4 regions of the Oryzibacillus soli genome follow, and region 4 is predicted to be linked to each of the others. Evidence: riboswitches for the same ligand, from Rfam matches in the RefSeq annotation. Region 4 holds a riboswitch; each other region holds the start of a gene.
The links. A riboswitch is a leader RNA that binds a small molecule or an ion and turns the genes downstream of it on or off. The one in region 4 is predicted to bind cobalamin.

Region 1 (5,952 bases), on a different contig from region 4:
GCATACCGCGGGCTGACGCGGAGTATGCGGTCACCACAGGGTTGTTTTACGGTTTTTCGTCAAATTGAGGAACGAACGGCCGAATTATAGAAAGGTCCCATCCGATCATTTGCCAACTTGAGGAGCGAATGGTCAAGGGTGGGATTTTTTCTTTGCTTCATGGGAGTTTACGGTGTATAGTGATAATAATTCTTTTCAGCCCCGGTCCGCCCGGGGCGTGGGAATCCGGAAGATTCCGGGATTACTCTTCTAGGAGGACATGATCATGACTGAACTGAAAGCGAAGGTTCTCGATATCCTGAAGGAGGATGCGCGGAGAACGCCCGACTTGATCGCCACCATGCTGGATGCGGCGCGGGAGGAGGTTGAGCGAGCCATCGCGGAGCTGGAAGCGGACAAAGTGATCATTAAATATGCGCCTATCGTCAACTGGAGCAAGGTGGAGGACGACAAGGTCACCGCCCTGATCGAGGTTCAGATTACACCCGAACGAGGCCGCGGCTTCGACGCCATCGCCGAGCGGATCTATCTGTTCCCTGAGGTGAAGTCCGTATATCTGATGTCCGGCGCTTACGATCTCCTGGTGGAAGTGGAAGGCCGCACCCTGAAAGAGGTGGCCCTGTTCGTCTCGCAGCGCTTGTCTTCCATTGATCGCGTACTCTCGACCAAAACCCATTTTATCTTGAAAAAATATAAGCAGGACGGCGTCGTGTTCGAAGACCATGAGGACGATAACCGGCTCGTCATTGCTCCCTAAACCCAAGCGGAGGATGATCCCGTATGACGACGAAACGCCAATCGATGCAGGACTATTTGACTCCCTTGGTACGGGCTATTCCGCCCTCGGGGATCCGGAAGTTTTTTGACTTGGTCAGCGCAAGCAAGGATTCGAGCATCATCTCCCTGGGGGTGGGCGAACCGGATTTCGTCACGCCTTGGCATGTCCGGGAGGCTTGCGTCTATTCCTTGGAACGCGGCAAGACCCAATATACGTCCAATGCCGGCCTGCTCGAGCTTCGGGAGGCCATTGCCGAATATCTGCATGGCAGCTTCAAGGTCAGCTACGAGCCCTCCAATGAAATGATTGTGACCGTTGGAGGCAGCGAAGCCATCGACCTGGCCCTCCGGGCCTTGATCAATCCGGGGGATGAGATTCTGATTCCCGAGCCCTGCTATGTATCCTACAGCCCCATCACCTCCATTGGCGGGGGCATTCCCGTAGGGATCGAGACCTTCGCCAAGGACGGCTTCAAGCTGACCGCGGAGAGCCTGAAGGCCAAGATCACGCCTCGCTCCAAGGTTCTGATCCTCTGCTATCCGAGCAACCCGACCGGCGGGGTTATGACCTACGAAGACATGCTGCCGATCGCCCGTCTGGTCGAGGAGCATGATCTCCTCGTCATCTCCGACGAGATCTATGCCGAGCTATCTTACGGGATCAAGCATACCAGCTTCGCCAGCCTGCCCGGGATGAAGGACCGCACGCTGCTAGTCAGCGGCTTCTCCAAGGCCTTCGCCATGACCGGCTGGAGGATGGGTTATATCTGCGGACACCGGGAGCTGATCGCCGCCATGCTGAAGATCCATCAGTATACGGTCATGTGTGCTCCCATCATGAGCCAGGTGGCTGCCTTGGAGGCGCTTCGGAACGGGATGGAGGAGAAGGACCGGATGGTGGACTCCTACAACCAGAGGCGCAGGCTGGTGGTCAAGGGCTTCCGCGACATGGGACTGGAGTGCCATGAACCCCAGGGAGCGTTCTACGCCTTTCCGAGCATAGCCGGAACCGGGCTCACGTCCGAGGAATTCGCCCAGCGGCTGCTGCTTGAGGCGAAGGTGGCTGCCGTTCCGGGGCACGTATTCGGTTTGGGCGGGGAGGGCTTCCTGCGATGCACCTATGCCAATTCGATCGCCCAGCTGATCGAAGCGCTGGATCGGATCGATAAGTTCCTGAGGCGGCTGGAGCGGGGCTGAAGGAGCAGGTCCATTGTCCTGCGCAAGACCCCCAAATTCTTGAAATCTAGTAAAATCCGCTTTCTTTTTCAAATAAAAACTGGTATCCTTATGTTAGGGGATTGTAAACATTCTAACCAGGGAATTCTTAAAGGAGGGATATAAATGGCGTTTGCTGAATACGTATGCCGGTCTTATCGTGGTAGCATGTTGGTTCGCGATCCTAACCATAGCACCAAATGGGCTTACCGACTATCTAGTAAACCTTCGCCATCCGCCTCCCTGGAAGAAGAAATTTACAGCCTTCGCAAGAAGATGGAGCAATTGGCTTTGAAGGAGCAGTGCTTGACCGCGCCCAAGGTAGTGGAAATCAGCACGATTCTCGATAAGAAGCTGAACGAATATATGGGAATTTTTCAGAGAGCCTGACCCCGCACGGGGAAGGCTCTTTTCATGTTCTTCCTCCCACCGTATGACGAACGTTATCTAAAATAGTTCTTGTAATTCCCATCGGATATGCCTATAATGTGCTCTTAGAGATTCGCGCTTGAATGAGAACCGAATAGCAGATTCCCGCCGATGGGTCCTTCGCGCTTCACGCGCAAGGTTAAAAGGGAAGCCGGTGTGAAACCGGCACGGTCCCGCCACTGTGAATCGGGGACGACCTCGTAAGGCCACTGTTCCGCATGCAGCCGGAATGGGAAGGCGAGGCACGTCTGAACCCGTAAGTCAGGAGACCTGCCCATCCGAGTGTAGCTGACGAAATCCTTCGAGGAAAAGGATCAGGCTGATCACGGAGTCCGACCGGACGTGAGACGAACGTCGAACGCCGGAACGCACCCCTTTCTGATTTGCTGTGCCCTCCCGCCTCGCAAGAGGCCGGAGGGTTCTTTCGTTTGGGTCTTGTTCGAGGCATTCAGGCTCATCTCATACATACGTACGAGGGAGAGATTCGGATGAGCAACAACATGTGGCGGAAAAAGGCGGCTGTCACGGCAGCGGCAGCACTAACCCTGTCCCTGGCCCTGGCGGGCTGCGGCGGCAAGGACACCAATTCGGCATCTCCTTCGGCAGCGGCAACCGCAACGGTTCAGCCCGCGGCCACGGCGGCTGTCCAGGCAACGCCCCCCGCGGCGACCCAGGCGGCTTCGAAGACGGTGTATCCGCTGAAGCTGAAGGATGCGACCGGCGTGGAGATCACCTTCGACAAAGCGCCTGAGAAGATCGTCACCCTGGCCCCGAGCGAGACGGAGTCCGTATACGCGGCGGGAGCGGGAGCCAAGATCGTGGCCGTGGACAAGTGGAGCGACTATCCGGCGGAAGCCAAGAGCAAGGCGCAGATCGGCGATCTGAATTCCAACATGGAAGCGGTGGTGGCGGCAGGGTCCGATGTGGTCTTCGCCAGCGCCGGTGTGAATAAGAAGGCGGTGGAGGCGCTTCGGGCCTTGAACGTCAAGGTGTTCGCAAGCGATCCGAAGACGCTCCAGCAGGCGATCGACCGGGTGGAGCTGTTCGGCCAGATCCTGAACACCCAAGCGGAAGCCAAGAAAGCCGCTGACGAGATGCGCGCGGATCTGAAGAAAGTGACCGATGCCGTGAAGAACGCACCGAAGAAACGGGTGTACATCGAATTCAGCCCGGGCTGGACCGTAGGCTCCGGCGAGTTCATGGACGAGATCGTCACCCTGGCGGGAGGCATCAACATCGGCGCAGACAAGAAGGGCTGGTACAAGATCGATCCGGAGGCCATCATCAAGGCCAATCCGGAGGTCATCGTCTATGCCAAGGGTGAAGCGGGCATGGGTTCCATCCTGGAGGAGATCAACAAGCGTCCGGGCTGGGATGCCATCGATGCCATGAAGAACAAGAAGCAGTATGCGGTGGATTCCAATCTGGTCAGCCGGGTCGGTCCGCGTGTCACCAAGGGACTGATCGAGGTGGCGAAGGCGATCCACCCGGATGAAGTGAAATAAGATGAACAGGCGACTGATCATATGGGGAGGAGGAGCGGCGGCGCTCCTTCTTTTCTCCATTATTGCGAGTTTGTCGTTGGGTTCGGCTAGACTGCCGCTCCTGGAGGTGTGGCGGATTCTCCTGCATAAGCTCCCCCTGCTGGGGAGTGTCGTCCATCCGGATTGGCCGCAGGCCAGCGAGAACATTATTATGAAGGTTCGCTTCTCCCGGGTGGTTCTGGCCGTCTTGGTCGGCGCTTCGCTGGGAGTGGCCGGTTCGGGCTTCCAGGGGGTGCTCCGGAACCCGCTGGCCGACCCTTACACGCTGGGCGTAGCCTCAGGCGCGTCCGTCGGGGCCGCCTTCATCATCCTGTTCGAGCTGCAGCATGCCGTGGGGCAGTTTACCGTGCCGCTGGTAGCTTTTGCAACGGGGACCTTGACGCTTGTGGCGGTCTTCCGGCTGTCCTCCCATGGCGGGAAGTCCAAGGTGGAAACGCTGATTCTGGCGGGGGTGGTCGTCAGCGCCTTCCTGGGCGCCGTCGTCTCATTTATGGTCAGTCTCTCCAACAAGGTAGTCAACGAGATCCTCTACTGGCTCATGGGAAGCCTGTCCATGCGGAACTGGGACTATTCGCTGGTGCTCCTGCCGTATTTTGTGTTCGGACTCTTGGTCATCTGGTGGCATGTGAGGGCCTTGAACCTCCTGACGCTGGGGGAAAAGCAGGCCGCTCATCTCGGCGTCGATCTGGAGCGGACCAAGTGGATCGTGCTGACCGTGTCCACTCTGCTGACTGCAGCGGCGGTGTCCGTATGCGGGGTCATCGGATTCGTCGGATTAGTGGTTCCCCATCTGGTGCGGCTGACGGTCGGACCGGATTACCGGCTTATCGTGCCGCTGTCCGCCCTAACTGGAGGGATCTATGTGCTGTGGTCCGATACGCTGGCCCGGCTCGTCCTGTCTCCGAAGGAGATCCCGCTCGGTGTGGTAACAGCACTCCTGGGCGCGCCATTCTTCGCTTATCTGCTGCGCAAGCGCAAATACCGGCAAGGGGGTTAATGCGATGATCGTCATGGAGAACGTGCAGAAGAGCTATGACGGCGTGCCGGTGCTCAAGCAGGTGAGCTGCTCCGTGCGCAAGGGCGAGATCTACGGGATCATCGGTCCCAATGGGAGCGGCAAATCCACCCTGCTGAAGATGATCTCCGGCACGGAGCGCCCGGATGCGGGGAGCGTGCGGGTGGACGGCAGGGAGGTGTCCGACTATGCCCGGCGGAAGCTGGCCCGCTTCATGGCGGTGCTGGAGCAGGAGGCACTGCCGCCGGTCGGCTTCACCGTGCGGGAGATTCTCGAGATGGGACGGTATCCCCATCAGGATTGGCTCGGGCGGGACCGGAGCGATGCCGAGGGGCTGCTGGCCGGGATCGTGGAGCGGCTGGGGCTGGCGGTGCTGGAGGAGCGGGCGGTGGACCAGTTGAGCGGAGGCGAACGCCAGCGTGCGGCGCTGGGCAAGGCCATGGCGCAGGAGCCGACGGTGCTGCTCCTCGACGAGCCCACGACCTACCTGGATATCGGCTACCAGCTCCAGATGATGGATTACGTGCGCAAGTGGAACCGGGAGTGCGGGCTGACAGTGGTGGCTGTGCTGCACGATCTGAACCTGGCCGCCTTGTACTGCGACCGGCTGCTGGTGCTGAAGGATGGGGAAGTCCAGGCCATCGGGATGCCCTGGGAGGTATTGAGCGAGGAGCTGGTGGAGCGGGTGTACGGCACCCGGCCCGTGGTGATGCCGCATCCGGCTGTCGGAGCGCCACAGCTGCTGCTGACTCCGGAAGAAAGCGAACCGATTCAGACCGGGGATACCCGGCAAGAGGAAAAGGAGACGATAAGACGATGAAGAAGGCAACCTTATCATTGGAACAAATGACGGCCGGCATTCGGCCGCTGGACGAAGAGGCTTGCGCCCGTGCGGCGGCGCATCTGGATCAGCTGACCAAGCCCCCCGGCAGCTTGGGCAAGCTGGAGGCGGTGGCGGTGCAGCTGGCCGGC
Region 2 (5,952 bases), on a different contig from region 4:
CTCGCGGACTGTGAATATCATAGACCCCAAGGCCAATCCCCAGGTTATAAGTGTTCGTCTCGAAGCTATGGATCAATTCGCCATGACTGCGGGAGGTCTCAATCGAGATGACGTCCGCGTCCATATCCACGATGGAATCGATCATGTCGTGAAACTCGCAGTAGCACATATGAGTATGGATTTGTGTCGCTTCCTGTACGGGGGAGGTTGTCATGCGGAAGGCTCTAACCGCCCAGGAGAGATAGTGCTGATGCTCCTCCTCCTTCAAGGGAAGTCCTTCGCGAACCGCAGGCTCATCGACTTGAATCATCCCGATGCCCGCTTGTTCCAATGCCAGAACCTCCTGACGGAGTGCGTAGGCCAATTGGTAGGCGACCTGCTCTCGTGGGATATCCTCGCGGACGAACGACCAATTCAGAATCGTGATCGGGCCTGTCAGCATTCCTTTGACCGGACGATCGGTCTGCGACTGGGCATAGACGGTCTCCGAAACCGTCATATCGCCTCTAGAAGCAACGTCGCCGTATATGATCGGCGGTTTTACGCAGCGGGAGCCATAGGATTGCACCCATCCGTTTTGAGTGAACACGAAGCCATCCAGCTTCTCCCCGAAAAATTCGACCATGTCGGTCCGTTCGAATTCGCCGTGTACGAGAACATCCAGACCAAGCTCTTCCTGAAGCTTCATCCAAGTATCGATCTGTTCGTGAATGAATGCCGTATATTGGTCCTTCGTCCATTCGCCCTTACGCCATAACTGGCGCGCCTTGCGGACATCAGAGGTTTGGGGGAAGCTTCCGATGGTCGTTGTAGGGAACAAGGGCAGCTTCCATTTTGCCTGCTGTGCAATACGGCGCACCTCGAACGGCTTGCTTCGCTTAGGATCCTGTGCCGTCATCAAGGCTACCGCTTCCTGGACATCGATGCGATTGCGGGAAGGGGACTGCTTCAATCGGTCAAGCGCCTCGGCCGCTGTCATCAATTCCTCGGCAACCGCTGGTTTGCCTTCTGTAACCGCCCTTCTCAGAAGGACCAGTTCGTCAAGCTTTTCATCTGCGAAGGCAAGGGCCCCCTTGATCTCGTAGGGTATCTTCGTCTCACGCTCGGTGGATACCGGCACATGAAGGAAGCTGCAGGAGGATTGCAGGATCAAGCGCTCTGCCGGAACCGCTTGCTGCAATTCATCGAGCAGGGCCAGCTTATCATCAAGATTAGCACGCCAGATCCCCCTTCCGTTGATCACGCCTGCGCCAAGAATTTTGTCGCTAGGAAATCCATGCTCCCTAAGGGAAGAGAGGTTCCCGTCGAGACCGTGTACGAAATCGAGCCCGATGCCTTTTACGGGAAGAGTAATGAGATCCCTGTAGTTCTCAACCGATTCAAAATATGTCTGCAGCATGATGTTAAGGGACGGGACGGCTTCAGCCAGGTTCGCATAGATTCGTTTCAGCCGCTGTATATCCTCAGCTGTCAACCTGACAACGGCAATCGGTTCGTCCATTTGTACCCACTGAACGCCTTCAGCGGCAAGCTCCTGCAGCATTTGGACGTAGAGCGGAATCAGACGATCCAGCCACAAGTCCGTCTCATGGGCCGTATAACCTTTGGCGAGCTTCAGGAAGGTAAGAGGGCCTAGAACGACAGGCTTGCCTTCAAGGCCTAGCTTCGTCTTCGCTTCACGGTAGGCTTGCAGGGGGCGGTTCTCTGTCAGTACCGGATTGGCATCGTGCAGCTCCGGAACAATGTAATGGTAGTTGGTATTGAACCACTTGGTCATTTCGCTGGCCGTGGCATCCTTCGTGCCGCGCGCCATTCCGTAATAGACGGATAGCGGGACGGGACCGTCCTTATGCCGGAACCGGTCAGGTATAAGGCCGAACATGACGGCCGTATCCAGTACATGATCGTAGTAGCTGAAATCGTTAACCGGGATCAGGTCGATTCCTTTGTCCTGCAGTTTACGCAAATGACCGAGACGGATGTCCTGGAGCTTGAGATGCAGCTCCGTCTCCTCGATTTTCCCGGACCAGAATGCTTCCAGCGCTTTTTTCCACTCCCGGTCGAAACCAATTCTTGGGTAACCTAGAATACTGCATAGGGCCATAGTATGATTCTCCTCGTATCGTTCATAATCGTAACCAACCGCTTACTTCCGAAAATCAAAAAGGCGTCTCTCCCCTAAAAAGCATAGGGAAAGACGCCCTCATAATCGCGCATTATGACGGTCCATCTAACACCTCCCTATCTCCCGTAGGTACGGCAGTGCTGTCAGAATAGGCAGGTCTCCTGGCTCCAGAATCATCATCAAGCGTAGCCTTCCCAATCCGAAGATCAGTGGCGTCATTCACGCTGACTCCTCTGTTACAGTGGCGGGACCGCGTCGGTTTTTCACCGAACTTCCCTTTTAAGCTCTGATCCGGTTCTAATTGGACAGAGCACCTAATCCCAATATGGAATAATTCCAATATGGATAATCATACATTCAAACGTAAAAATATGCAATACTTCCAAAGTGCCGAAGCGGAACAACGGATCTTTTTGTCCAAGAAATGTTCACTTCCGTTAGGTCGGAGCGCGTGGGTGCGTTACATATATTGATGGGGAAAGGACGGAGAACCGACATGTCAAAAGGCAAGCTGATTCTATTCTGCGCCGCAGGCCTGATCCTAACGTGGATGGCCGGATGCGCCGGCCGCAACTCCGGCAGGGAGACCCGGCTGCCTCCGGCACCGGCGGAGACCGTGGCCCCAACCCTACAAGAGCGGACCGCCCCGATGGCGGCCTAAACGGTCCATCCGGCGTCATCAGCACGTGATTCCCACATATGCATTCCTTGAGTGCCCCTTGGCAGTATGCCAGGGGGCTTATTGCCGATTGCCTGTTCGCCCTCGCCAATCCGGTACGGCCGGCATAGGATAAGATGTCTCGCAGGATTGCCAAGGGAGAAGGCCTCCGCGGCGGTGCACGCTCCTGGCGGCGGATTCCTGCCCATCAAGCCGGAACAAGAAAGGGAGAGGTACATGCAGCGGTTTGTCCACAGCAAGTGGAAGAAAACGCAGACCCTCGGTGCGGACTCGAAAATCAAAGGTCATATTCCTCACACGGAGAGATTGACCCAAGATACGCTGGGAGCCATGCTGTCCCATTATGGAATGGTGTACGTCAAGCCGGACCGGGGAACGTTCGGCAATGGGGTCATGCGGGTGGAGTTGACGGAGGGGATCTACAAATATCAATCCGGCACCGTAATCCGGACCTTCTCGGACCTGAACGGGCTGTATCAGGATCTGGTGAAGGCGACCAAGGGACGAACCTACCTCGTCCAGAAGGGCATCCATCTTCTGAAGCATGGCGGCCGCCGGTTCGACATCCGGGTCATGGTTCAGAAAACGCCGAACGGCTCATGGGAAGCGACGGGGATGATCGGCCGGGTGGCCCATCCGCGCAAGATCGTCACCAACTTCCATAACGGAGGGACGCTGAAGCCCGTTTCCGTGCTGATGGGGTCTTATCTCGATCGCGCCAGACGGGACCGGTTCCGCGGCGGGCTGAAGCAGCTGGGAGTCCGGGTCGCCCGGAAGCTGGAGGCCCGTTATCCCGGAATCAAGGAGATCGGCCTGGACATTGCCGTTGACCATTCGTTCAAGCCTTGGATTCTGGAGGTCAACACCTGCCCGGACCCGTATATTTTCAAAGCGCTGAAGGATAAAAGCGTCTTCCGGAAAGTCATCCGTTACGCCCGGGCCTACGGCCGGATTCAAATGTCCAAAAAATAATCACGCTTCTCGAGCCCGCCTTGAGGTATAGTAGTCCTATACGAACTAGACCCGAAACGATACGCTGTTGGGTGGAATCGAGGGATAACAAAAGATGAAAGCTGCTTATGCCTTTAACCGCTTTATTGAGAAGTGGATGCCGTTCGTCACGCCATGCAGCCTGCTGCTTGGCGTCTTCCTTTCCGTATGGCTGAAGCCGGCGGCCTTCCTGGTTCCGTGGATCTTCGCCTTCATGACCTTCTCGGGGAGCCTCGGCTCCGGCTTCAAGGATCTGAAGAAAGTGCTGCTGCACCCGGCGCCGCTGTTGGTGTGTCTCTTCATTCTGCACGTGTGGATGCCTCTATTGTCCTTCGGTGCAGGCTCGCTGTTCTTCCACGGGGACGCCTATACGATTACCGGCCTGGCGCTGGCGTTCATCATCCCCACCGGGATCGTCAGCTTCATGTGGGTCTCCTTATATCAAGGCAACATCGCGCTGACCCTGTCGATCATCCTGCTGGATACGTTCCTCTCCCCCTTCGTAGTCCCGTATACGCTGCATTTGCTGGTGGGTGCAAACGTGAACATCGATACTTGGGGCATGATGAAGGGGCTTCTGTGGATGGTAGTGCTGCCTTCGCTGGCCGGTATGGCGCTGAACCATTGGACCCGCGGACAGGTCAAAAGCACCTGGGGCCCCAAGCTGGCCCCCTTCAGCAAGCTGGGGCTCATCTCCGTCGTCTCCATCAATGCATCTGTGGTGGCGCCGTACTTCACCACCTTCTCCTGGAAGTCCGTCGGGATCGCCCTGACGGTGCTGGGGGTGGCGGCTACCGGTTACTTCTGGGGCTGGCTGGCCTCCCGGAGGATGAAGGCGGAGCTCGGCGTCACCGTGGCCATGACATTCAACAGCGGCATGCGCAACATCAGCGCGGGCACGGTGCTGGCCGCGACCTATTTTGCCCCGGCGGTGGTGTTCCCCGTCATGGTCGGCACCTTGTTCCAGCAGATTCTGGCCTCCACCTATGCCTATATGCTGAACCGGAAGTACGGTCTCGGACCGGGGGCGGAGAAGAAGGAAGCCCCAGGTGTTCCGCTTTCGGAGGGGCGTCGGGCGGCGGGTTAAGCCGCTGGCTGACCCCGCTCAGCCGGATAGGACCGGAACGGATTGGACCGAACAGAGCACATAGCACGAGCAAGAAAGCCGGAATTCCGATGTAAGCGTCGGAAACCGGCTTTTTTGGCTTGAGAGGGCGGCCAGGAGGGAGAAATCCCGGTTGACAGCAGATGGAATAAATCGGATAATGTACGCGTGTACATTCATCAAAATGATCAGGCATCAAGGTGCAGGGAAGGAGGGCGCGAATGGTTTCCCGCAGAGAAGTAGCGGAGCGGGCCGGCGTGTCGGAGGCGACGGTGTCCCGTGTGTTGAACGGGGTGGGACCCATGAAGGAGGAGACCCGGAGGAAGGTGCTGGAGGCTGCGGCGGAGCTGGGCTACCAGCCGAGTGCGATAGCCCGGAGCTTCGCCCGGGGCAAGAGCGGCAACCTGGGGGTAGTGCTGCCCTCGGTGCCGAAGGTGCATCTGTTCTCCACCTATTATTTCTCCGAAATTCTGAGCGGCATTGGGGAAGCGGTGCAGCGGATGGGCTACGGCCTGCTGCTTCTCTTCCGTTCCCCCGAGGAGGAGATGGATTACATCTCCCATTACCGGACCCAGAAGGTGGACGCCCTCGTCATCCTAGGCGCCAGCGACCTGCCGCACGAGCGGGAGGCGCTTCGCAAGCTGGACCGGGAAGGGCTGCCCTTCTGCATCGTGAACCAGCACTACCCGGAGGAGCGGTTCTACGAGGTGGACGCGGATCACGAGGAAGGCAGCTACCAGGCGGTCCGGCATCTGCTCTCGCTGGGCGCGGAGCGGATCGGGTTCATCAACGGCGGCGCCCACTATTCCAACAGCCGGGACCGGCTGGAGGGATACCGGCGGGCGCTCCGGGAGGCGGGGCGAACCCCAGATCCGGCGCTTATGGCCGAGGGCAATTACAGCCGGCGCAGCGGCCTGTCCGCAGCGGAGCGGCTGCGGGACCGGCTCGGGCAGCTGGACGCCGTCTTCGCCGCCAATGACCGGATGGCCATCGGCTTCATGCAGGGTATCCGCAGCTTCGGCGTGGTGCCCGGCCGGGATATCCGGGTGGCCG
Region 3 (5,952 bases), on a different contig from region 4:
CCGGCAAGAAGATTGCCGTTATCGGTCTGGGCGGATTGGGACACATGGCGGTGAAGCTGGCCCATGCCATGGGGGCGGAGGTTACCGTGTTATCCCAATCCCTGAAGAAGCGGGAGGACGGTTTGCGGCTTGGCGCAGACCGCTACTATGCCACAAGCGATCCGGAGACCTTTGCGAAATTGGCCGGCTCGTTCGATCTCATCGTCAATACGGTCAGTGCGAAGATCGATATCAGTGCCTATCTCTCGCTGCTGGCGCTGGATGGTACCATGGTCAACGTAGGTGCACCGGCGGAGCCGTTGTCGGTTAATGTGTTCTCCCTGATCGGCCATCGCCGGTCATTCGCCGGATCGATGATCGGCGGTATTCGCGAAACGCAGGAGATGCTTGATTTTTGCGCGGAGCACCGCATTGCTCCTGAGATTGAAGTCATAGATGCCAAGCAGATTGATGAAGCGTGGGAGCGTGTGCTGGCCTCCGATGTCCGTTACCGGTTCGTGATCGACATCAGCACGATGGGGAATGAATAGCATTTGGTGAGGAAGGGGAGGGGGCATTCAGGGCCCCCTTCTTTTTGTTGGAACCGTGCAGGGATAAGGCGAGCATTAGTGGAAGCAACTTAATTGAGGGGGGGATACGATGACGAACAGCGAGAAAGCACGGAAGCTCTATGCAGAGTTAAGCACCGACATCAAGGAAAGCCTGTTGATACCTACTGTGATTCTGGAAAACGGCCGCGTGCCCAAATATGTTCCCTACGCAGTAGGCATATTGGTTCGTCAGTATGCGGAGCGGCATTATGAAGACGACTGGATTCCCGTCACACCAGATCTGTTTCGGATCAACAGCAAAGATCGGGAAGGCCGGAAGGATCTCCAGCGGATTCTCGATCTTCTAGAAAGGAACCAGGTGATAGAGACGTTGAAAACGGGAACGGACACATATGTCCGCATTGTAGAAGACGAGGTATTCGAGCCGAGCAGCTACTTGAGAAATGACAATGACGCCAGCTGCAGCTCGCTCACGGATCCGTAATGATGTAACCTGCACCGGGGGCAATTTCCATGAAGCCTGCCATGTGACGAGACTGATAGACTAGGGGACGGTTGGCAGCGGCCAGCAGAATGCTCTGTTTGCCGGCGGCGCCTTTGCCAGGCAAGGCGAAGGCACTGCAGAAGGCGAACTCCTCCTGGAGAGTGGAGGACACTGCGTTTACCACCGGGTCATGTTCACTGCGGCCCATCAGGTTCAGAATGACCGAGCCCTGCGGGTCCAGCTTCGACCGGACGAGTCCGAAAAATTCCAGCGACAGCAGCTGCCGCGGAGTGCCCGAGCTGGTGAACGCATCGAGAAGGATGCAATCGAAGCGCTCCTGCCGGGTCCGCTCCAGAATCCGGCGGCCGTCACCGATGACCACGTTGTTCCCGCTGTAGCCGAAATACTGCCGAGACACCCGGTCCACCTCCGGATCCAGCTCCGCTACCGTGACGGAGCCGGGCTGGCCCTCGTAATGACGGGCCAGGGAGCCGATGCCGTGTCCTACGATGAAGATCTCCCGGAGCGGACCATGGTTGTGCTCGATCAGATGGATCATGGCCCTCGGATATTCAAACAGGATCCGATCCGGACGGGTAAGATCCATCACCCCCTGTACGGCTTCATCCGAAAATTGGAGCACGCGGAAGCGGCCTCTTTCACCTTCATGTTCATCGGTGTCGTACACGGTGAGTTCCTCATGGTACGGTGTTCGGCAGTGGTACAGCATGTTCAAGCGAAGCTCCCCTTACGTGCCGATGCCCGGCAAGATTTGATCGTCAGCCGTCATCGGCCGCTGTAGAACAGTATAAAACGAAACGGCATCTTTTTCACGACAGGCGTATGAAGCTGAGGCATTACCGAAAAGAATCGCAAATAAATCTAAAACCGGCCCCATACTCCTGGTGCAAACGATGATCTATAATGATCGTAACTTCCACTATATAACGGAAGGAACCATAATCCGAACGGAATGAACCAAGGAGGGGCTTCTATGAGAGGAGTATCCACGAACGCCATTGTCGAAATCAACCAGACCGCCAGCCGTTTCCAATCCAGTGTTGTCATGAGGGTCGGGAACAGGTTTATCGACATGAAAAGTATGCTTGGTCTCAGCATGACTTTGCTTTATGAAGACGCTCACTTTCTGGAGGTGCACGGTCCAGACGAAGCGGATGCCAAGAAGGCGATGACAGAGGTTCTGGCGAAACACGGTGTGAAGGTAGAGATTAAGTAAGATTCCTCCCGACAGGTTGAAACAACACTTTCCTGCGCGGAGCAGCCTCGTCTCGTAAAAAGTAAAACAAAAGATACCTTTCCTCGGTAAAATGGAGGTACCACCCAACCATTTCCAAAGGAGAGGTTTCTTTTGTACATTTCTGAAAGTGGCCAACGGCGGCTCGGATTACACCGGATCCCCTGTACATCGACAACATCGTGTATACGCCGTAAACGATACATGCCCCGTCCCCTTCACCAACAGGGGGCGGGGCATTCACATTCCGCGCTACGCCTTGAACAAGCCGGAGGCCCGCACATCGGCGAAGAACTTCTCGAACTGCGGGATGTCGAGCTGCTGCTCGGCATCGGAGAGGGCCGTCGGCGGGTTCGGGTGCACCTCCACCATGATGCCGTCGGCGCCTGCCGCCAGAGCGGCCTTGGCGCAGGGGACGAGGATGTCCTTGCGCCCGGTGGAATGGCTCACGTCCACCAGGACCGGCAGGTGGCTCTCCTGCTTCAGGATCGGCACCGCCGAGATGTCCAGCGTGTTGCGAGTCCACTTCTCATAGGTGCGGATGCCCCGCTCGATCAGCATGACCTGCGAATTGCCGCGGGAGACGATGTACTCCGCCGCCAGCAGGAATTCCTCCATGGTGGCGGCCAGGCCCCGCTTCAGCAGCACCGGCGTATCCACTTCGCCCGCGGCCTTCAACAGCTCGAAGTTCTGCATGTTTCTTGCGCCGATCTGGATGATGTCGATATACTCCGTGGCCGGGCCGATATCGGCGGGATTCACGATCTCGCTGATGGTGATGAGCCCGAACTCGTCCGCCACCTCCTTCATCATCTTGAGCCCTTCCATCCCCAGGCCTTGGAAGTCATAAGGGGAGGAGCGGGGCTTGAAGGCGCCTCCCCGCATGACGCGGACGCCGGACCGGACCAGGGCAGCCGCTACGGTCCGCATCTGCTCCCAATTCTCCACCGAGCAGGGGCCGGCCACCAGCATCGACGAGCCTCCGCCGATGACGGCGTCCCGGACGGTGATGACCGTATCCTCGGCCTGCTTCTTCCGGCTGACCAGCAGATCCTTCTTGTGGTTCATCTTCTGCAGGTCCAGCGAAGCCTTGAAGATCTGCTTGAACAGGTGCCGAACCGCCGCATCGTCGAACGGACCCTTGTTCATCGCCACGAGCCGCTCCAGCATGTCATGCTCCCGGACAGGGTCAAACTTCGGAATGCCCTGCTTCTGCTTCAACGCTCCGATTTCTTGGGCCACCTGCCCGCGCTCCGAGATGAGCTCCAGGAGCTGTCCGTTCAGCGCGTCAAGCTTGCCCCGCAATTCCTCCAACTGACGGTTTTCCATCCTCCATCATTCCTCCTTGGTCCTAATCTTCCCAGATACAGCAAAAAAGGCCTCCCATCCCCAAAAGAAGGGACAGGAAGCCGTGGTACCACCCTCGTTCGAAAGGTGCGGCCGGAATTTCCGGATGTCCGCAGCACTTTCCTCGAATCATGATAACGGTATGAAACCGGCAGCCTCTAATGGGAGCATCAGCTCCGTTCAAGGCCCCACTTCGGAGTGAACTTCATCGGTTCGGTCCCTTAGGTCTGCTCTCAGTCTCCGGCAAACCTTCCCTGTCGGTCCCGCAGGTCCGATTACTCTCTCCTGCATGGTGTTTCGCGATATGGTTCCTATTTTTTGCCGATTATACGCTTCCCCTTCCGCAAAAAGCAAGAAGACGCTGGAACGCGTTCTGGCGTCTATGATGTGTCGAAATAAAGCGCTGAAGTCTATGAAATTGTTGAAAAGTTGTCAATTTCGCATTGACAGTTGCTAGATATCGTTGTAGTATTCAATGGTACCTACTACATATTGATTGGAACAGGTGCCTACCCCGGTATTGGACACAACCAGCCGGCGCAGGCTTAATAGGGAAGCCGGTGCAAAGCCGGTGCGGTCCCGCCACTGTAATGGAAGAATCCGCCACACGTATCCACTGGTCGTTCCGGCCGGGAAGGAGCGGCGGGTGATGACGCCAGAGCCAGGAGACCTGCCTGTTTCCATGGATGACACCTTCCCTACGGGAGATAGGGGCGTGTTCGATAGCGGCTTACCCGTTCCGGCCTGTATGGGCTGGGAATGGACGGACCCTGCTCTTCGTGCGTCTCTAGGACTCCCCATGGGAGCCGGGAGGCGCTTTTTTGGCCCCCAATGACCTGTTGAAAGGATTGAAGAGCCTTGCTCATCGCCTATGATTCCCGAACCGGCCATGTCGGTAAATTCGTAAAGAAGCTGAATCTGCCTGCCGTCCGCATCGATGAAGCCCTGGAGGTCGACGCCCCGTTCGTGCTGGTGACCTATACGACGGGGATGGGACAGGCTCCAGGGAAGGTGCTCCACTTCCTGCAGAAGAACCGGAACTACCTCCGGGGTGTGGCGGCCAGCGGCAACCGTAACTGGGGCGAGCACTTTGCCGGCAGTGCGGACCGGGTGTCCGAGCTCTTCGGCGTACCGGTGCTGTGCAAGTTCGAGCTGTCGGGTACGGAGCGGGATGTGGAGAGATTTCTGACGGAGGTGCGTGCGGTTGCGTCATATTGAACTGAACAACATGCTGATGATGAAGGATGCCGATGGCTTCTTCCGTTTGGATAAGGACCTAGAGGCGGTCGACGCCTTCATGGAGGAGACGGCGGGCCGGACGATGTCCTTCCCCGATACGGATGCGAAGGTCCGGTATATGATCGATCATCACTACTATGAGGACGTGTACGCCCTGTACAGTGCCGAGGAGGTAGCCAGCGTCTATGACCTTGCCCATGGCTACGGCTTCCGGTTCGCCTCCTATATGGCGGCGTCCAAGTTCTATACGGATTACGCCATGAAGAGCGACGACGGGAAGCTCTATCTGGAGCATTACCCTGACCGCGCCGCCATTACCGCCCTCTATCTGGGCCGTGGAGATGCGCAGCTGGCGCGGACCCTGGCTGCCTCCATCATGGAGCAGCGGCTGCAGCCGGCCACGCCCACCTTCCTGAATGCGGGGAAGAAGCGCCGGGGCGAGATGGTATCATGCTTCCTGCTCGAGATGGACGATTCCTTGAATTCCATCAATTACGTGCTGTCCACCTGCATGCAGCTGTCCAAGATCGGCGGCGGCGTGGCCGTCAACCTGTCCAAGCTACGCGGCAGGGGCGAGCCCATCAAGGGCGTCGAGGGGGCGGCCAAGGGCATCATGCCCGTGCTGAAGCTGATGGAGGATGCCTTCTCCTACGCGGACCAGATGGGACAGCGCAAGGGCTCCGGAGCGGCCTATTACAACATCTTCGGCTGGGATGTGCTGGAGTTCCTGGACAGCAAGAAGATCAACGCGGACGAGAAGTCGCGGTTGAAGACTCTGTCCATCGGCCTGATCGTGCCGGAGCAGTTCTACAAGCTGGCGGAGAAGAACGAGCCGCTGCATGTTTTTGCCCCGTACAGTGTGTGGAAGGCCTATGGCCAGCATCTGGACGACATGGATATCGACGAGATGTACGAGACCCTCTTGGCGGATCCCCGCGTCCGCAAGAAGGCGGTGATGGGCGCCCGGGAGATGCTGGTGAAGATCGCCGCCATTCAGCTGGAATCCGGCTATCCGTACATGATGAACCGGACCAATGCCAACCGGGGCCACGCCCTGAAGCGGCTGGGCAGCGTGA
Region 4 (5,952 bases):
AATCCATGGTCCAGGTAGCCAAGCTGACGAAGGACAACGTCGAGGAGACGGAAAAAGGAAGCCGGGCGGCCCAAGAAGCCGGCGGCGCCTTCGCCGCCATCCTGAACGGCACCCGGGAGGTGGCGGGGCAGATTCACGACATCTCCTCCGCCTCGGAAGAGCTCTCCGCCGGCTCCGAGGAGGTGGCCGCCTCCGTAGAGGAGATGGCCCGTGCCGCTGCGGAAGTGTCGGCGGAGGTGGACCGGATCGGCAGCGCCTCGAAGAGCCAGCAGATCAGCATGGACCGGGTCATGGGCTCGGTGCTGGAGCTGAAGGGCCTGCTGGTGGAGCTGGACCGGCTGGCCGCCCGCTTGTCGGACGAGCGGGCTGGGGAAGCATAAGGGAATCCGATTACATGATCACCGGCTTGAAGGGCCGTTCTGACACGCCATCCTAAGGGTGGCGTGTTTCTTTTTGTGCCGTGAGAGCAATTTTGACCCTTGCAATTTAAACGTTTAAATAATATGATGAAGCTAAAGTCATTCATCGATTAATCAAGAGAATGATCCCGGGGAGGATACAGGTTATGTGGAAACAAGCGATCGACGAGGCGGTCTCCAGAGTCAAAGTGAACATCGGCCGGTACAAGGGGCAGTTCCCCCATGTCGGCATCGACGGCGGAGATTACCAGCTGACACACAATACGGATTGGACCGAAGGCTTCTGGTCCGGCCTGCTGTGGCTGAGCTATGAATATACAGGGGATGAAGCCTACAAGAAGGCCGCCGTCGGGACCGTGGAGAGCTTCCGCAACCGGCTGGAGAAGAACATCAATCTGGACCACCACGACATCGGCTTCCTGTACTCCCTGTCGAGCAAGGCCCAGTGGATCATCGAGCAGGATGAATCCGCCCGGCAGCTGACCCTTCAAGCCGCCGACGTGCTTCTGAAGCGCTGGCGTCCCGAAGCCAAGCTGATCCAGGCTTGGGGACCGCAGGGGGATCCGGTCAACGGCGGACGCATCATCATCGACTGTCTCATGAACCTGCCGCTTCTGTATTGGGCTTATGAGCAGACCGGCGATCCGAAGTACAAGGAAGTGGCCGCCCTCCATGCGGAGAAGAGCCGCCGCTTCCTGGTGCGGGGCGACGATTCCTCCTACCACACCTTCTACTTCGATCCGGCCAACGGCAACGCCATCCGCGGCGGCACGGCTCAAGGCTACGAGGACGGCTCCACCTGGACCCGCGGCCAAGCCTGGGGCATCTACGGCTTCGCCCTCTCATACCGCTACACCAACAACGTGAAGTTCCTCGAGGCTTCGAGACGCCTGGCCCGCTACTTCTATGAGCAGCTCCCCCGCGACCGCGTCGCTTACTGGGACTTCAGCGCTCCGGTGAACGCAGAGACGAAGCGCGACAGCTCCGCCTCCGCCATCGCGGCCGCCGGTACGCTGGAGCTGATGGAGCACCTGGAGAGCTCCCACCCGGACTATGGCTACTTCGCCGGCCAGGTGACCCAATCCATGCGCTCCTTGGTGGAGAACTACTCCACCGGCTCGGATCCGCAGCCGCAGGGACTCCTGAAGCGGGGCTCCTATTCCGTTCGCGGCGGCGCCTCCCCCGACGACCATGTAATCTGGGGCGACTACTACTACCTGGAAGCGCTCCTCCGGATGGAGAAGGGCCTGAAGGGTTACTGGTACGAAAAGTAAGTGGTTCTCAAGGCAAGACGGCCGGGCGATGGCGCCCGGCCGTCTTTGCTGCTTATTGGCAAGTGGAAGTGTCACCGGCAGGCTGGCTTGATATATCTCAAGAGCCCAGGAGAACAACCCCTCGGCCCCCCCTCGGCCCCCCCTCGGAATTCCGTTCTATGCCCTCGCCGCCCGGCAGATTTAACCCTAGGATGGGTGCAGATTACACGGGCTTGAGGCGAGGGGGACCAAAGCCCCATCTTCGTCATTGTTCATCGTTCCTCCATTGACACTATCAATATATTGGTGTACTCTCGTAACATTGTCACTATATGTAGTTATGAACAGGGTGTCTGCACCGGTCGGCGTCGACCGCCGGTCAGGCTTAATAGGGAAGTCCGGTGCGATGCCGGCGCGGTCCCGCCACTGTAATGGAAGAGTCCTTAGGGGGGAACCACTGGCGCATGAGCCGGGAAGGCCCTATGGGGCGACGACGCCAGAGCCAGGAGACCTGCCCGTTCATGGACACATGACACCTACGGAGATGGGGGACGTGTTCGATACGGTTCGGATAATCAGATACCCGGCGGGAAGACCCGTGCGGACCGGTTGCGGTCTGTATGGACGGAGGGTAGCTGGCGGCCGTGCGTCTTTTGTCGTCTTCGCAGGCGGTGGAAGGCGCACTTTTATTTTGGATGGGGAGCTGTTGGACGCATGATCGAGTGCATCAGGAAACGGGACGGACGGGAAGCGCCATTCTCATTGGCCAAAATTGAGCAAGCCCTGGAGCGGGCCTTGGAGGCCACCCATGAAGCGGAGGCCGTACGGGCCTCCCTCTTGGCGATGCAGGTTGTTGCAACGCTGGAGCGGGAGGGGGCCGGCAGCGCTCCTCAGGTGGAGGAGATCCAGGACACGGTGGAGCGCGTGCTCATGAAGGAAGGGCTGGTCCGGACCGCCAAGGCGTACATCCTGTACCGGGAGGAGCGCACGAAGATCCGGGAGCGGGGTACCCGCCTGATGAAGACCTATGAGAGCATCACGTTCCAGGAAGCCTCGGAGAGCGACATCAAGCGCGAGAATGCCAACATCGACTGCGATACCTCCATGGGTATGATGCTGAAGTACGGCTCCGAGGGGGCCAAGCAGTTCAACGAGCTGTTCGTGCTGAAGCCGGAGCATGCCCAGGCCCACCGCAAGGGCGACATCCATATTCACGATCTTGATTTTCTGACGCTGACCACCACCTGCTGCCAGATCGACCTGGTGAAGCTGTTCCACGGAGGCTTCGGCACCGGACACGGCCGAGTGCGGGAGCCCAATGACATCCGCAGCTACGCGGCCCTGGCCTGCATCGCCATCCAGTCCAACCAGAACGACCAGCATGGCGGCCAGAGCATCCCCAACTTCGACTACGGGCTGGCCGAGGGCGTGGCCAAGACCTACGTGCGGCATTACCGGGGGAATCTGGTCAAGGCCTATACCTGGCTGTGCCGGCTGGACGCCGCCGGAGCGGACAAGCTCCGCGGGGACCTCGAGGGCTTGGAGGCCACTGCTGGCTATGTCCGGCCCAGCCTGAGCCGCCCGCCGGAAGAGCGGGAGCGGGAGGCCGCGCTTCTGGCAGCCGCCGGAGACTGGGACGAGGCCTCCCTGCGGCAGGCCCAGGAGCTGGCGGAGCAAGCGGCTCTGGCCGAGACGGAGGAGAGCACCCACCAGGCCATGGAGGCCTTGATCCACAACCTGAACACGATGCACAGCCGGGCAGGGGCCCAGACCCCGTTCAGCTCCATCAATTACGGAACGGATACCAGCCCAGAGGGCCGCATGGTGATCCGCAACATCCTCTTGGTCACGGAGAAGGGCTTCGGCATCGGGGAGACTCCCATCTTCCCGATCCAGATCTTCCGGGTGCTGGAGGGCGTGAACTACAACCCCGGCGATCCCAACTACGATCTGTTCCGGCTGGCGTGCCGGGTCAGCGCGAAGCGGCTGTTCCCCAACTTCTCGTTCCAGGATGCGCCGTTCAACAAGCAGTATTACCATCCGGGCCGTCCGGAGACGGAGATTTCCTATATGGGCTGCCGGACCCGGGTCATCGGGAACGTGGCGGATCCTGCGCGGGAGATCACTCACGGCCGGGGCAATCTGAGCTTCACCACCTTGAATCTGCCTCGCATCGCGCTGCTCCACCGCCAGGATCCGGACGGCTTCTTCGCCGAGCTGGACCGCCTGATCAGCCTGACGGTCGATCAGCTGATGGAGCGCTACGAGATTCAAGCGCGCAAGAAGGTGAAGAACTTCCCCTTCCTGATGGGACAAGGGGTATGGATCGATTCGGACGGACTCTCCCCTGAGGACGAGATCCGGGAGGTGCTCCGGCACGGCAGCCTGTCCGTCGGCTTCATCGGTCTGGCGGAGTGCCTGAAGGCGCTCATCGGCAGCCACCACGGGGAATCGGAGGAGGCCCGGGAGCTGGGACTCCGGATCGTCACCCGCATGCGGGAGCGGATGGACCGGGAGTCGGAGCGGACGGGGCTGAACTTCACCCTGCTGGCCACGCCGGCGGAGGGAACGGCCGGCCGCTTCGTGAAGCTGGACCGCCAGCGCTTCGGCTCCATCCCGGACATCACGGACCGGGAATATTACACGAACAGCTTCCATGTGCCGGTCTACCATAAGCTGAATGCGTATGAGAAGATCCGTCTCGAGGCGCCGTATCATGCGATGACCAATGCAGGGCACATCACCTACGTGGAGCTGGACGGCGATCCGGCCAAGAACCTGGCGGCCTTCGAGAAGATCGTCCGGGCTATGAAGGAAAGCGGCGTCGGCTACGGCTCCATCAACCATCCGGTGGACCGGGACCCGCTGTGCGGCTATTCCGGCGTCATCGGAGATTCCTGCCCGTCCTGCGGGCGGACGGAGGATGCGGGAGCGGTGCCGTTCGAGCGGATCCGCCGAATCACCGGCTACCTGGTCGGCACGCTGGACCGGTTCAACGATGCCAAGAAGGCGGAGGAGCGGGACCGTGTCAAGCACCTGTAAGCGGGGCATCACACACAGCGGACCCTTCTGGCGGGCAGAGTCTCCGGGCGGCGTCGGGGTGGCGGAGCGGCCGGCTGCGGCTGCCGCCGGACCTGACAGAAATCCGTCCAGCCCTGGCCCGCAGGCTGCAGCCCTCGGCACCGCCGCAACAGGCCTGCTCCGGCTGTCCGGCGTGGTGCAGGATTCCATCGTCGACGGGCCGGGTCTCAGGCTGGCGGTGTTCGCCCAAGGCTGCCCGCACCTCTGTCCGGGCTGCCACAACCCGCAGACCCACGCGGCGGGCGGCGGACAAGTCTGGCGGATCGACGATATTCTGGCCAAGCTCCGGTCCAACCCGCTGCTGGACGGCGTCACGCTGAGCGGCGGCGAGCCCTTCGCCCAAGCGCCGGCCATGGCGGAGCTGGCCCGACGGGCCAAGGGGCTGGGCCACCACGTCATGACCTATACGGGCTACACCTACGAGCGCCTCTTGGCCGGAGCGGAGGCTAATCCGGGCTGGAGGGAGCTGCTGGAGGAGACGGATGTTCTGGTGGACGGCCCCTTCGTGCTGGGGCGGCGGAGCCTGGAGCTGCGGTTTCGGGGCTCGGCCAACCAGCGGCTCCTCGATGTGCCGGCCTCCCTGCGGCAGGGGCGTCCCGTCCTGTGGGAGCCGCCGGAGGATTAGACGGCAGCGTACGAATAAGAAAGGGACCGCCCCCGGATCGTATCATACGGTCCGGGGGCGGTCCCTGTTTGCTATGGAGCGGTGCGGATGCCCACACCAAAATTCGAGAATTTTTTGGTAGGCAACGAAACATTTACCAGCTATGATCGTCTATTAGAGGGGTGAAATGGATGCATACGCTGCTGCGAAGGACCGGAAAAACCGCTCCCTATCTGATCGTCTATCTTCTTCTGGTCCATCTGCTCGTTCCGATGGCCGTCCCCTTCCGGGAGGTCTATCATAACCGGCTGGACTACAACATTCTGCTGAACCGGCACGGCTCCATCGGACAGGCTCTCGACCAGCTGAGCCGGGAGATCAAGCGGAGGCGTCTGGAGCACTACGTCATCATTCTGGGGGACTCTGTCTTCTATGGAAGCCCTGGCGGATCCGAACAGAGCATGAACGCCTTCATCGAGAAGGACTGGCCCGGGTACGGAACGGGCGAGCCGCCGGCCATCTTCAATCTGTCCCTGCCTGCGGTTCAAGTGGGGGATATGTATGCCCTGACCCTCATGCTGAAGGAGCGGCATAT

Region 1: another riboswitch for cobalamin. It lies ahead of ACSEXW_RS12930 (ABC transporter substrate-binding protein); the one in region 4 lies ahead of ACSEXW_RS19415 (anaerobic ribonucleoside triphosphate reductase).
Region 2: another riboswitch for cobalamin. It lies ahead of metE (5-methyltetrahydropteroyltriglutamate--homocysteine S-methyltransferase); the one in region 4 lies ahead of ACSEXW_RS19415 (anaerobic ribonucleoside triphosphate reductase).
Region 3: another riboswitch for cobalamin. It lies ahead of nrdI (class Ib ribonucleoside-diphosphate reductase assembly flavoprotein NrdI); the one in region 4 lies ahead of ACSEXW_RS19415 (anaerobic ribonucleoside triphosphate reductase).

Annotation. Positions count from the first base shown of each region.
Region 1 covers NZ_JBPPGJ010000008.1:199,841-205,792, forward strand. The annotation lists gene ACSEXW_RS12910 (hypothetical protein) at 1-16, shown strand, start outside; gene ACSEXW_RS12915 (Lrp/AsnC family transcriptional regulator) at 266-757, shown strand; gene ACSEXW_RS12920 (aminotransferase class I/II-fold pyridoxal phosphate-dependent enzyme) at 781-1,974, shown strand; gene ACSEXW_RS12925 (aspartyl-phosphate phosphatase Spo0E family protein) at 2,119-2,382, shown strand; cobalamin riboswitch at 2,518-2,713, shown strand; gene ACSEXW_RS12930 (ABC transporter substrate-binding protein) at 2,910-3,926, shown strand; gene ACSEXW_RS12935 (FecCD family ABC transporter permease) at 3,928-4,962, shown strand; gene ACSEXW_RS12940 (ABC transporter ATP-binding protein) at 4,967-5,800, shown strand; gene cobT (nicotinate-nucleotide--dimethylbenzimidazole phosphoribosyltransferase) at 5,797-5,952, shown strand, end outside.
Region 2 covers NZ_JBPPGJ010000037.1:367-6,318, forward strand. The annotation lists gene metE (5-methyltetrahydropteroyltriglutamate--homocysteine S-methyltransferase) at 1-2,104, opposite strand, end outside; cobalamin riboswitch at 2,260-2,458, opposite strand; gene ACSEXW_RS27480 (hypothetical protein) at 2,622-2,786, shown strand; gene ACSEXW_RS27485 (YheC/YheD family protein) at 3,021-3,776, shown strand; gene ACSEXW_RS27490 (bile acid:sodium symporter family protein) at 3,871-4,881, shown strand; gene ACSEXW_RS27495 (LacI family DNA-binding transcriptional regulator) at 5,121-5,952, shown strand, end outside.
Region 3 covers NZ_JBPPGJ010000006.1:151,661-157,612, forward strand. The annotation lists gene ACSEXW_RS10080 (NAD(P)-dependent alcohol dehydrogenase) at 1-530, shown strand, start outside; gene ACSEXW_RS10085 (hypothetical protein) at 640-1,035, shown strand; gene ACSEXW_RS10090 (spermidine synthase) at 1,022-1,765, opposite strand; gene ACSEXW_RS10095 (HPr family phosphocarrier protein) at 2,030-2,272, shown strand; gene ACSEXW_RS10100 (bifunctional 3-deoxy-7-phosphoheptulonate synthase/chorismate mutase) at 2,543-3,619, opposite strand; cobalamin riboswitch at 4,124-4,329, shown strand; gene nrdI (class Ib ribonucleoside-diphosphate reductase assembly flavoprotein NrdI) at 4,496-4,855, shown strand; gene nrdE (class 1b ribonucleoside-diphosphate reductase subunit alpha) at 4,842-5,952, shown strand, end outside.
Region 4 covers NZ_JBPPGJ010000014.1:145,968-151,919, reverse strand. The annotation lists gene ACSEXW_RS19425 (methyl-accepting chemotaxis protein) at 1-380, shown strand, start outside; gene ACSEXW_RS19420 (glycoside hydrolase family 88 protein) at 566-1,693, shown strand; cobalamin riboswitch at 2,002-2,205, shown strand; gene ACSEXW_RS19415 (anaerobic ribonucleoside triphosphate reductase) at 2,387-4,714, shown strand; gene nrdG (anaerobic ribonucleoside-triphosphate reductase activating protein) at 4,698-5,378, shown strand; gene ACSEXW_RS19405 (SGNH/GDSL hydrolase family protein) at 5,549-5,952, shown strand, end outside.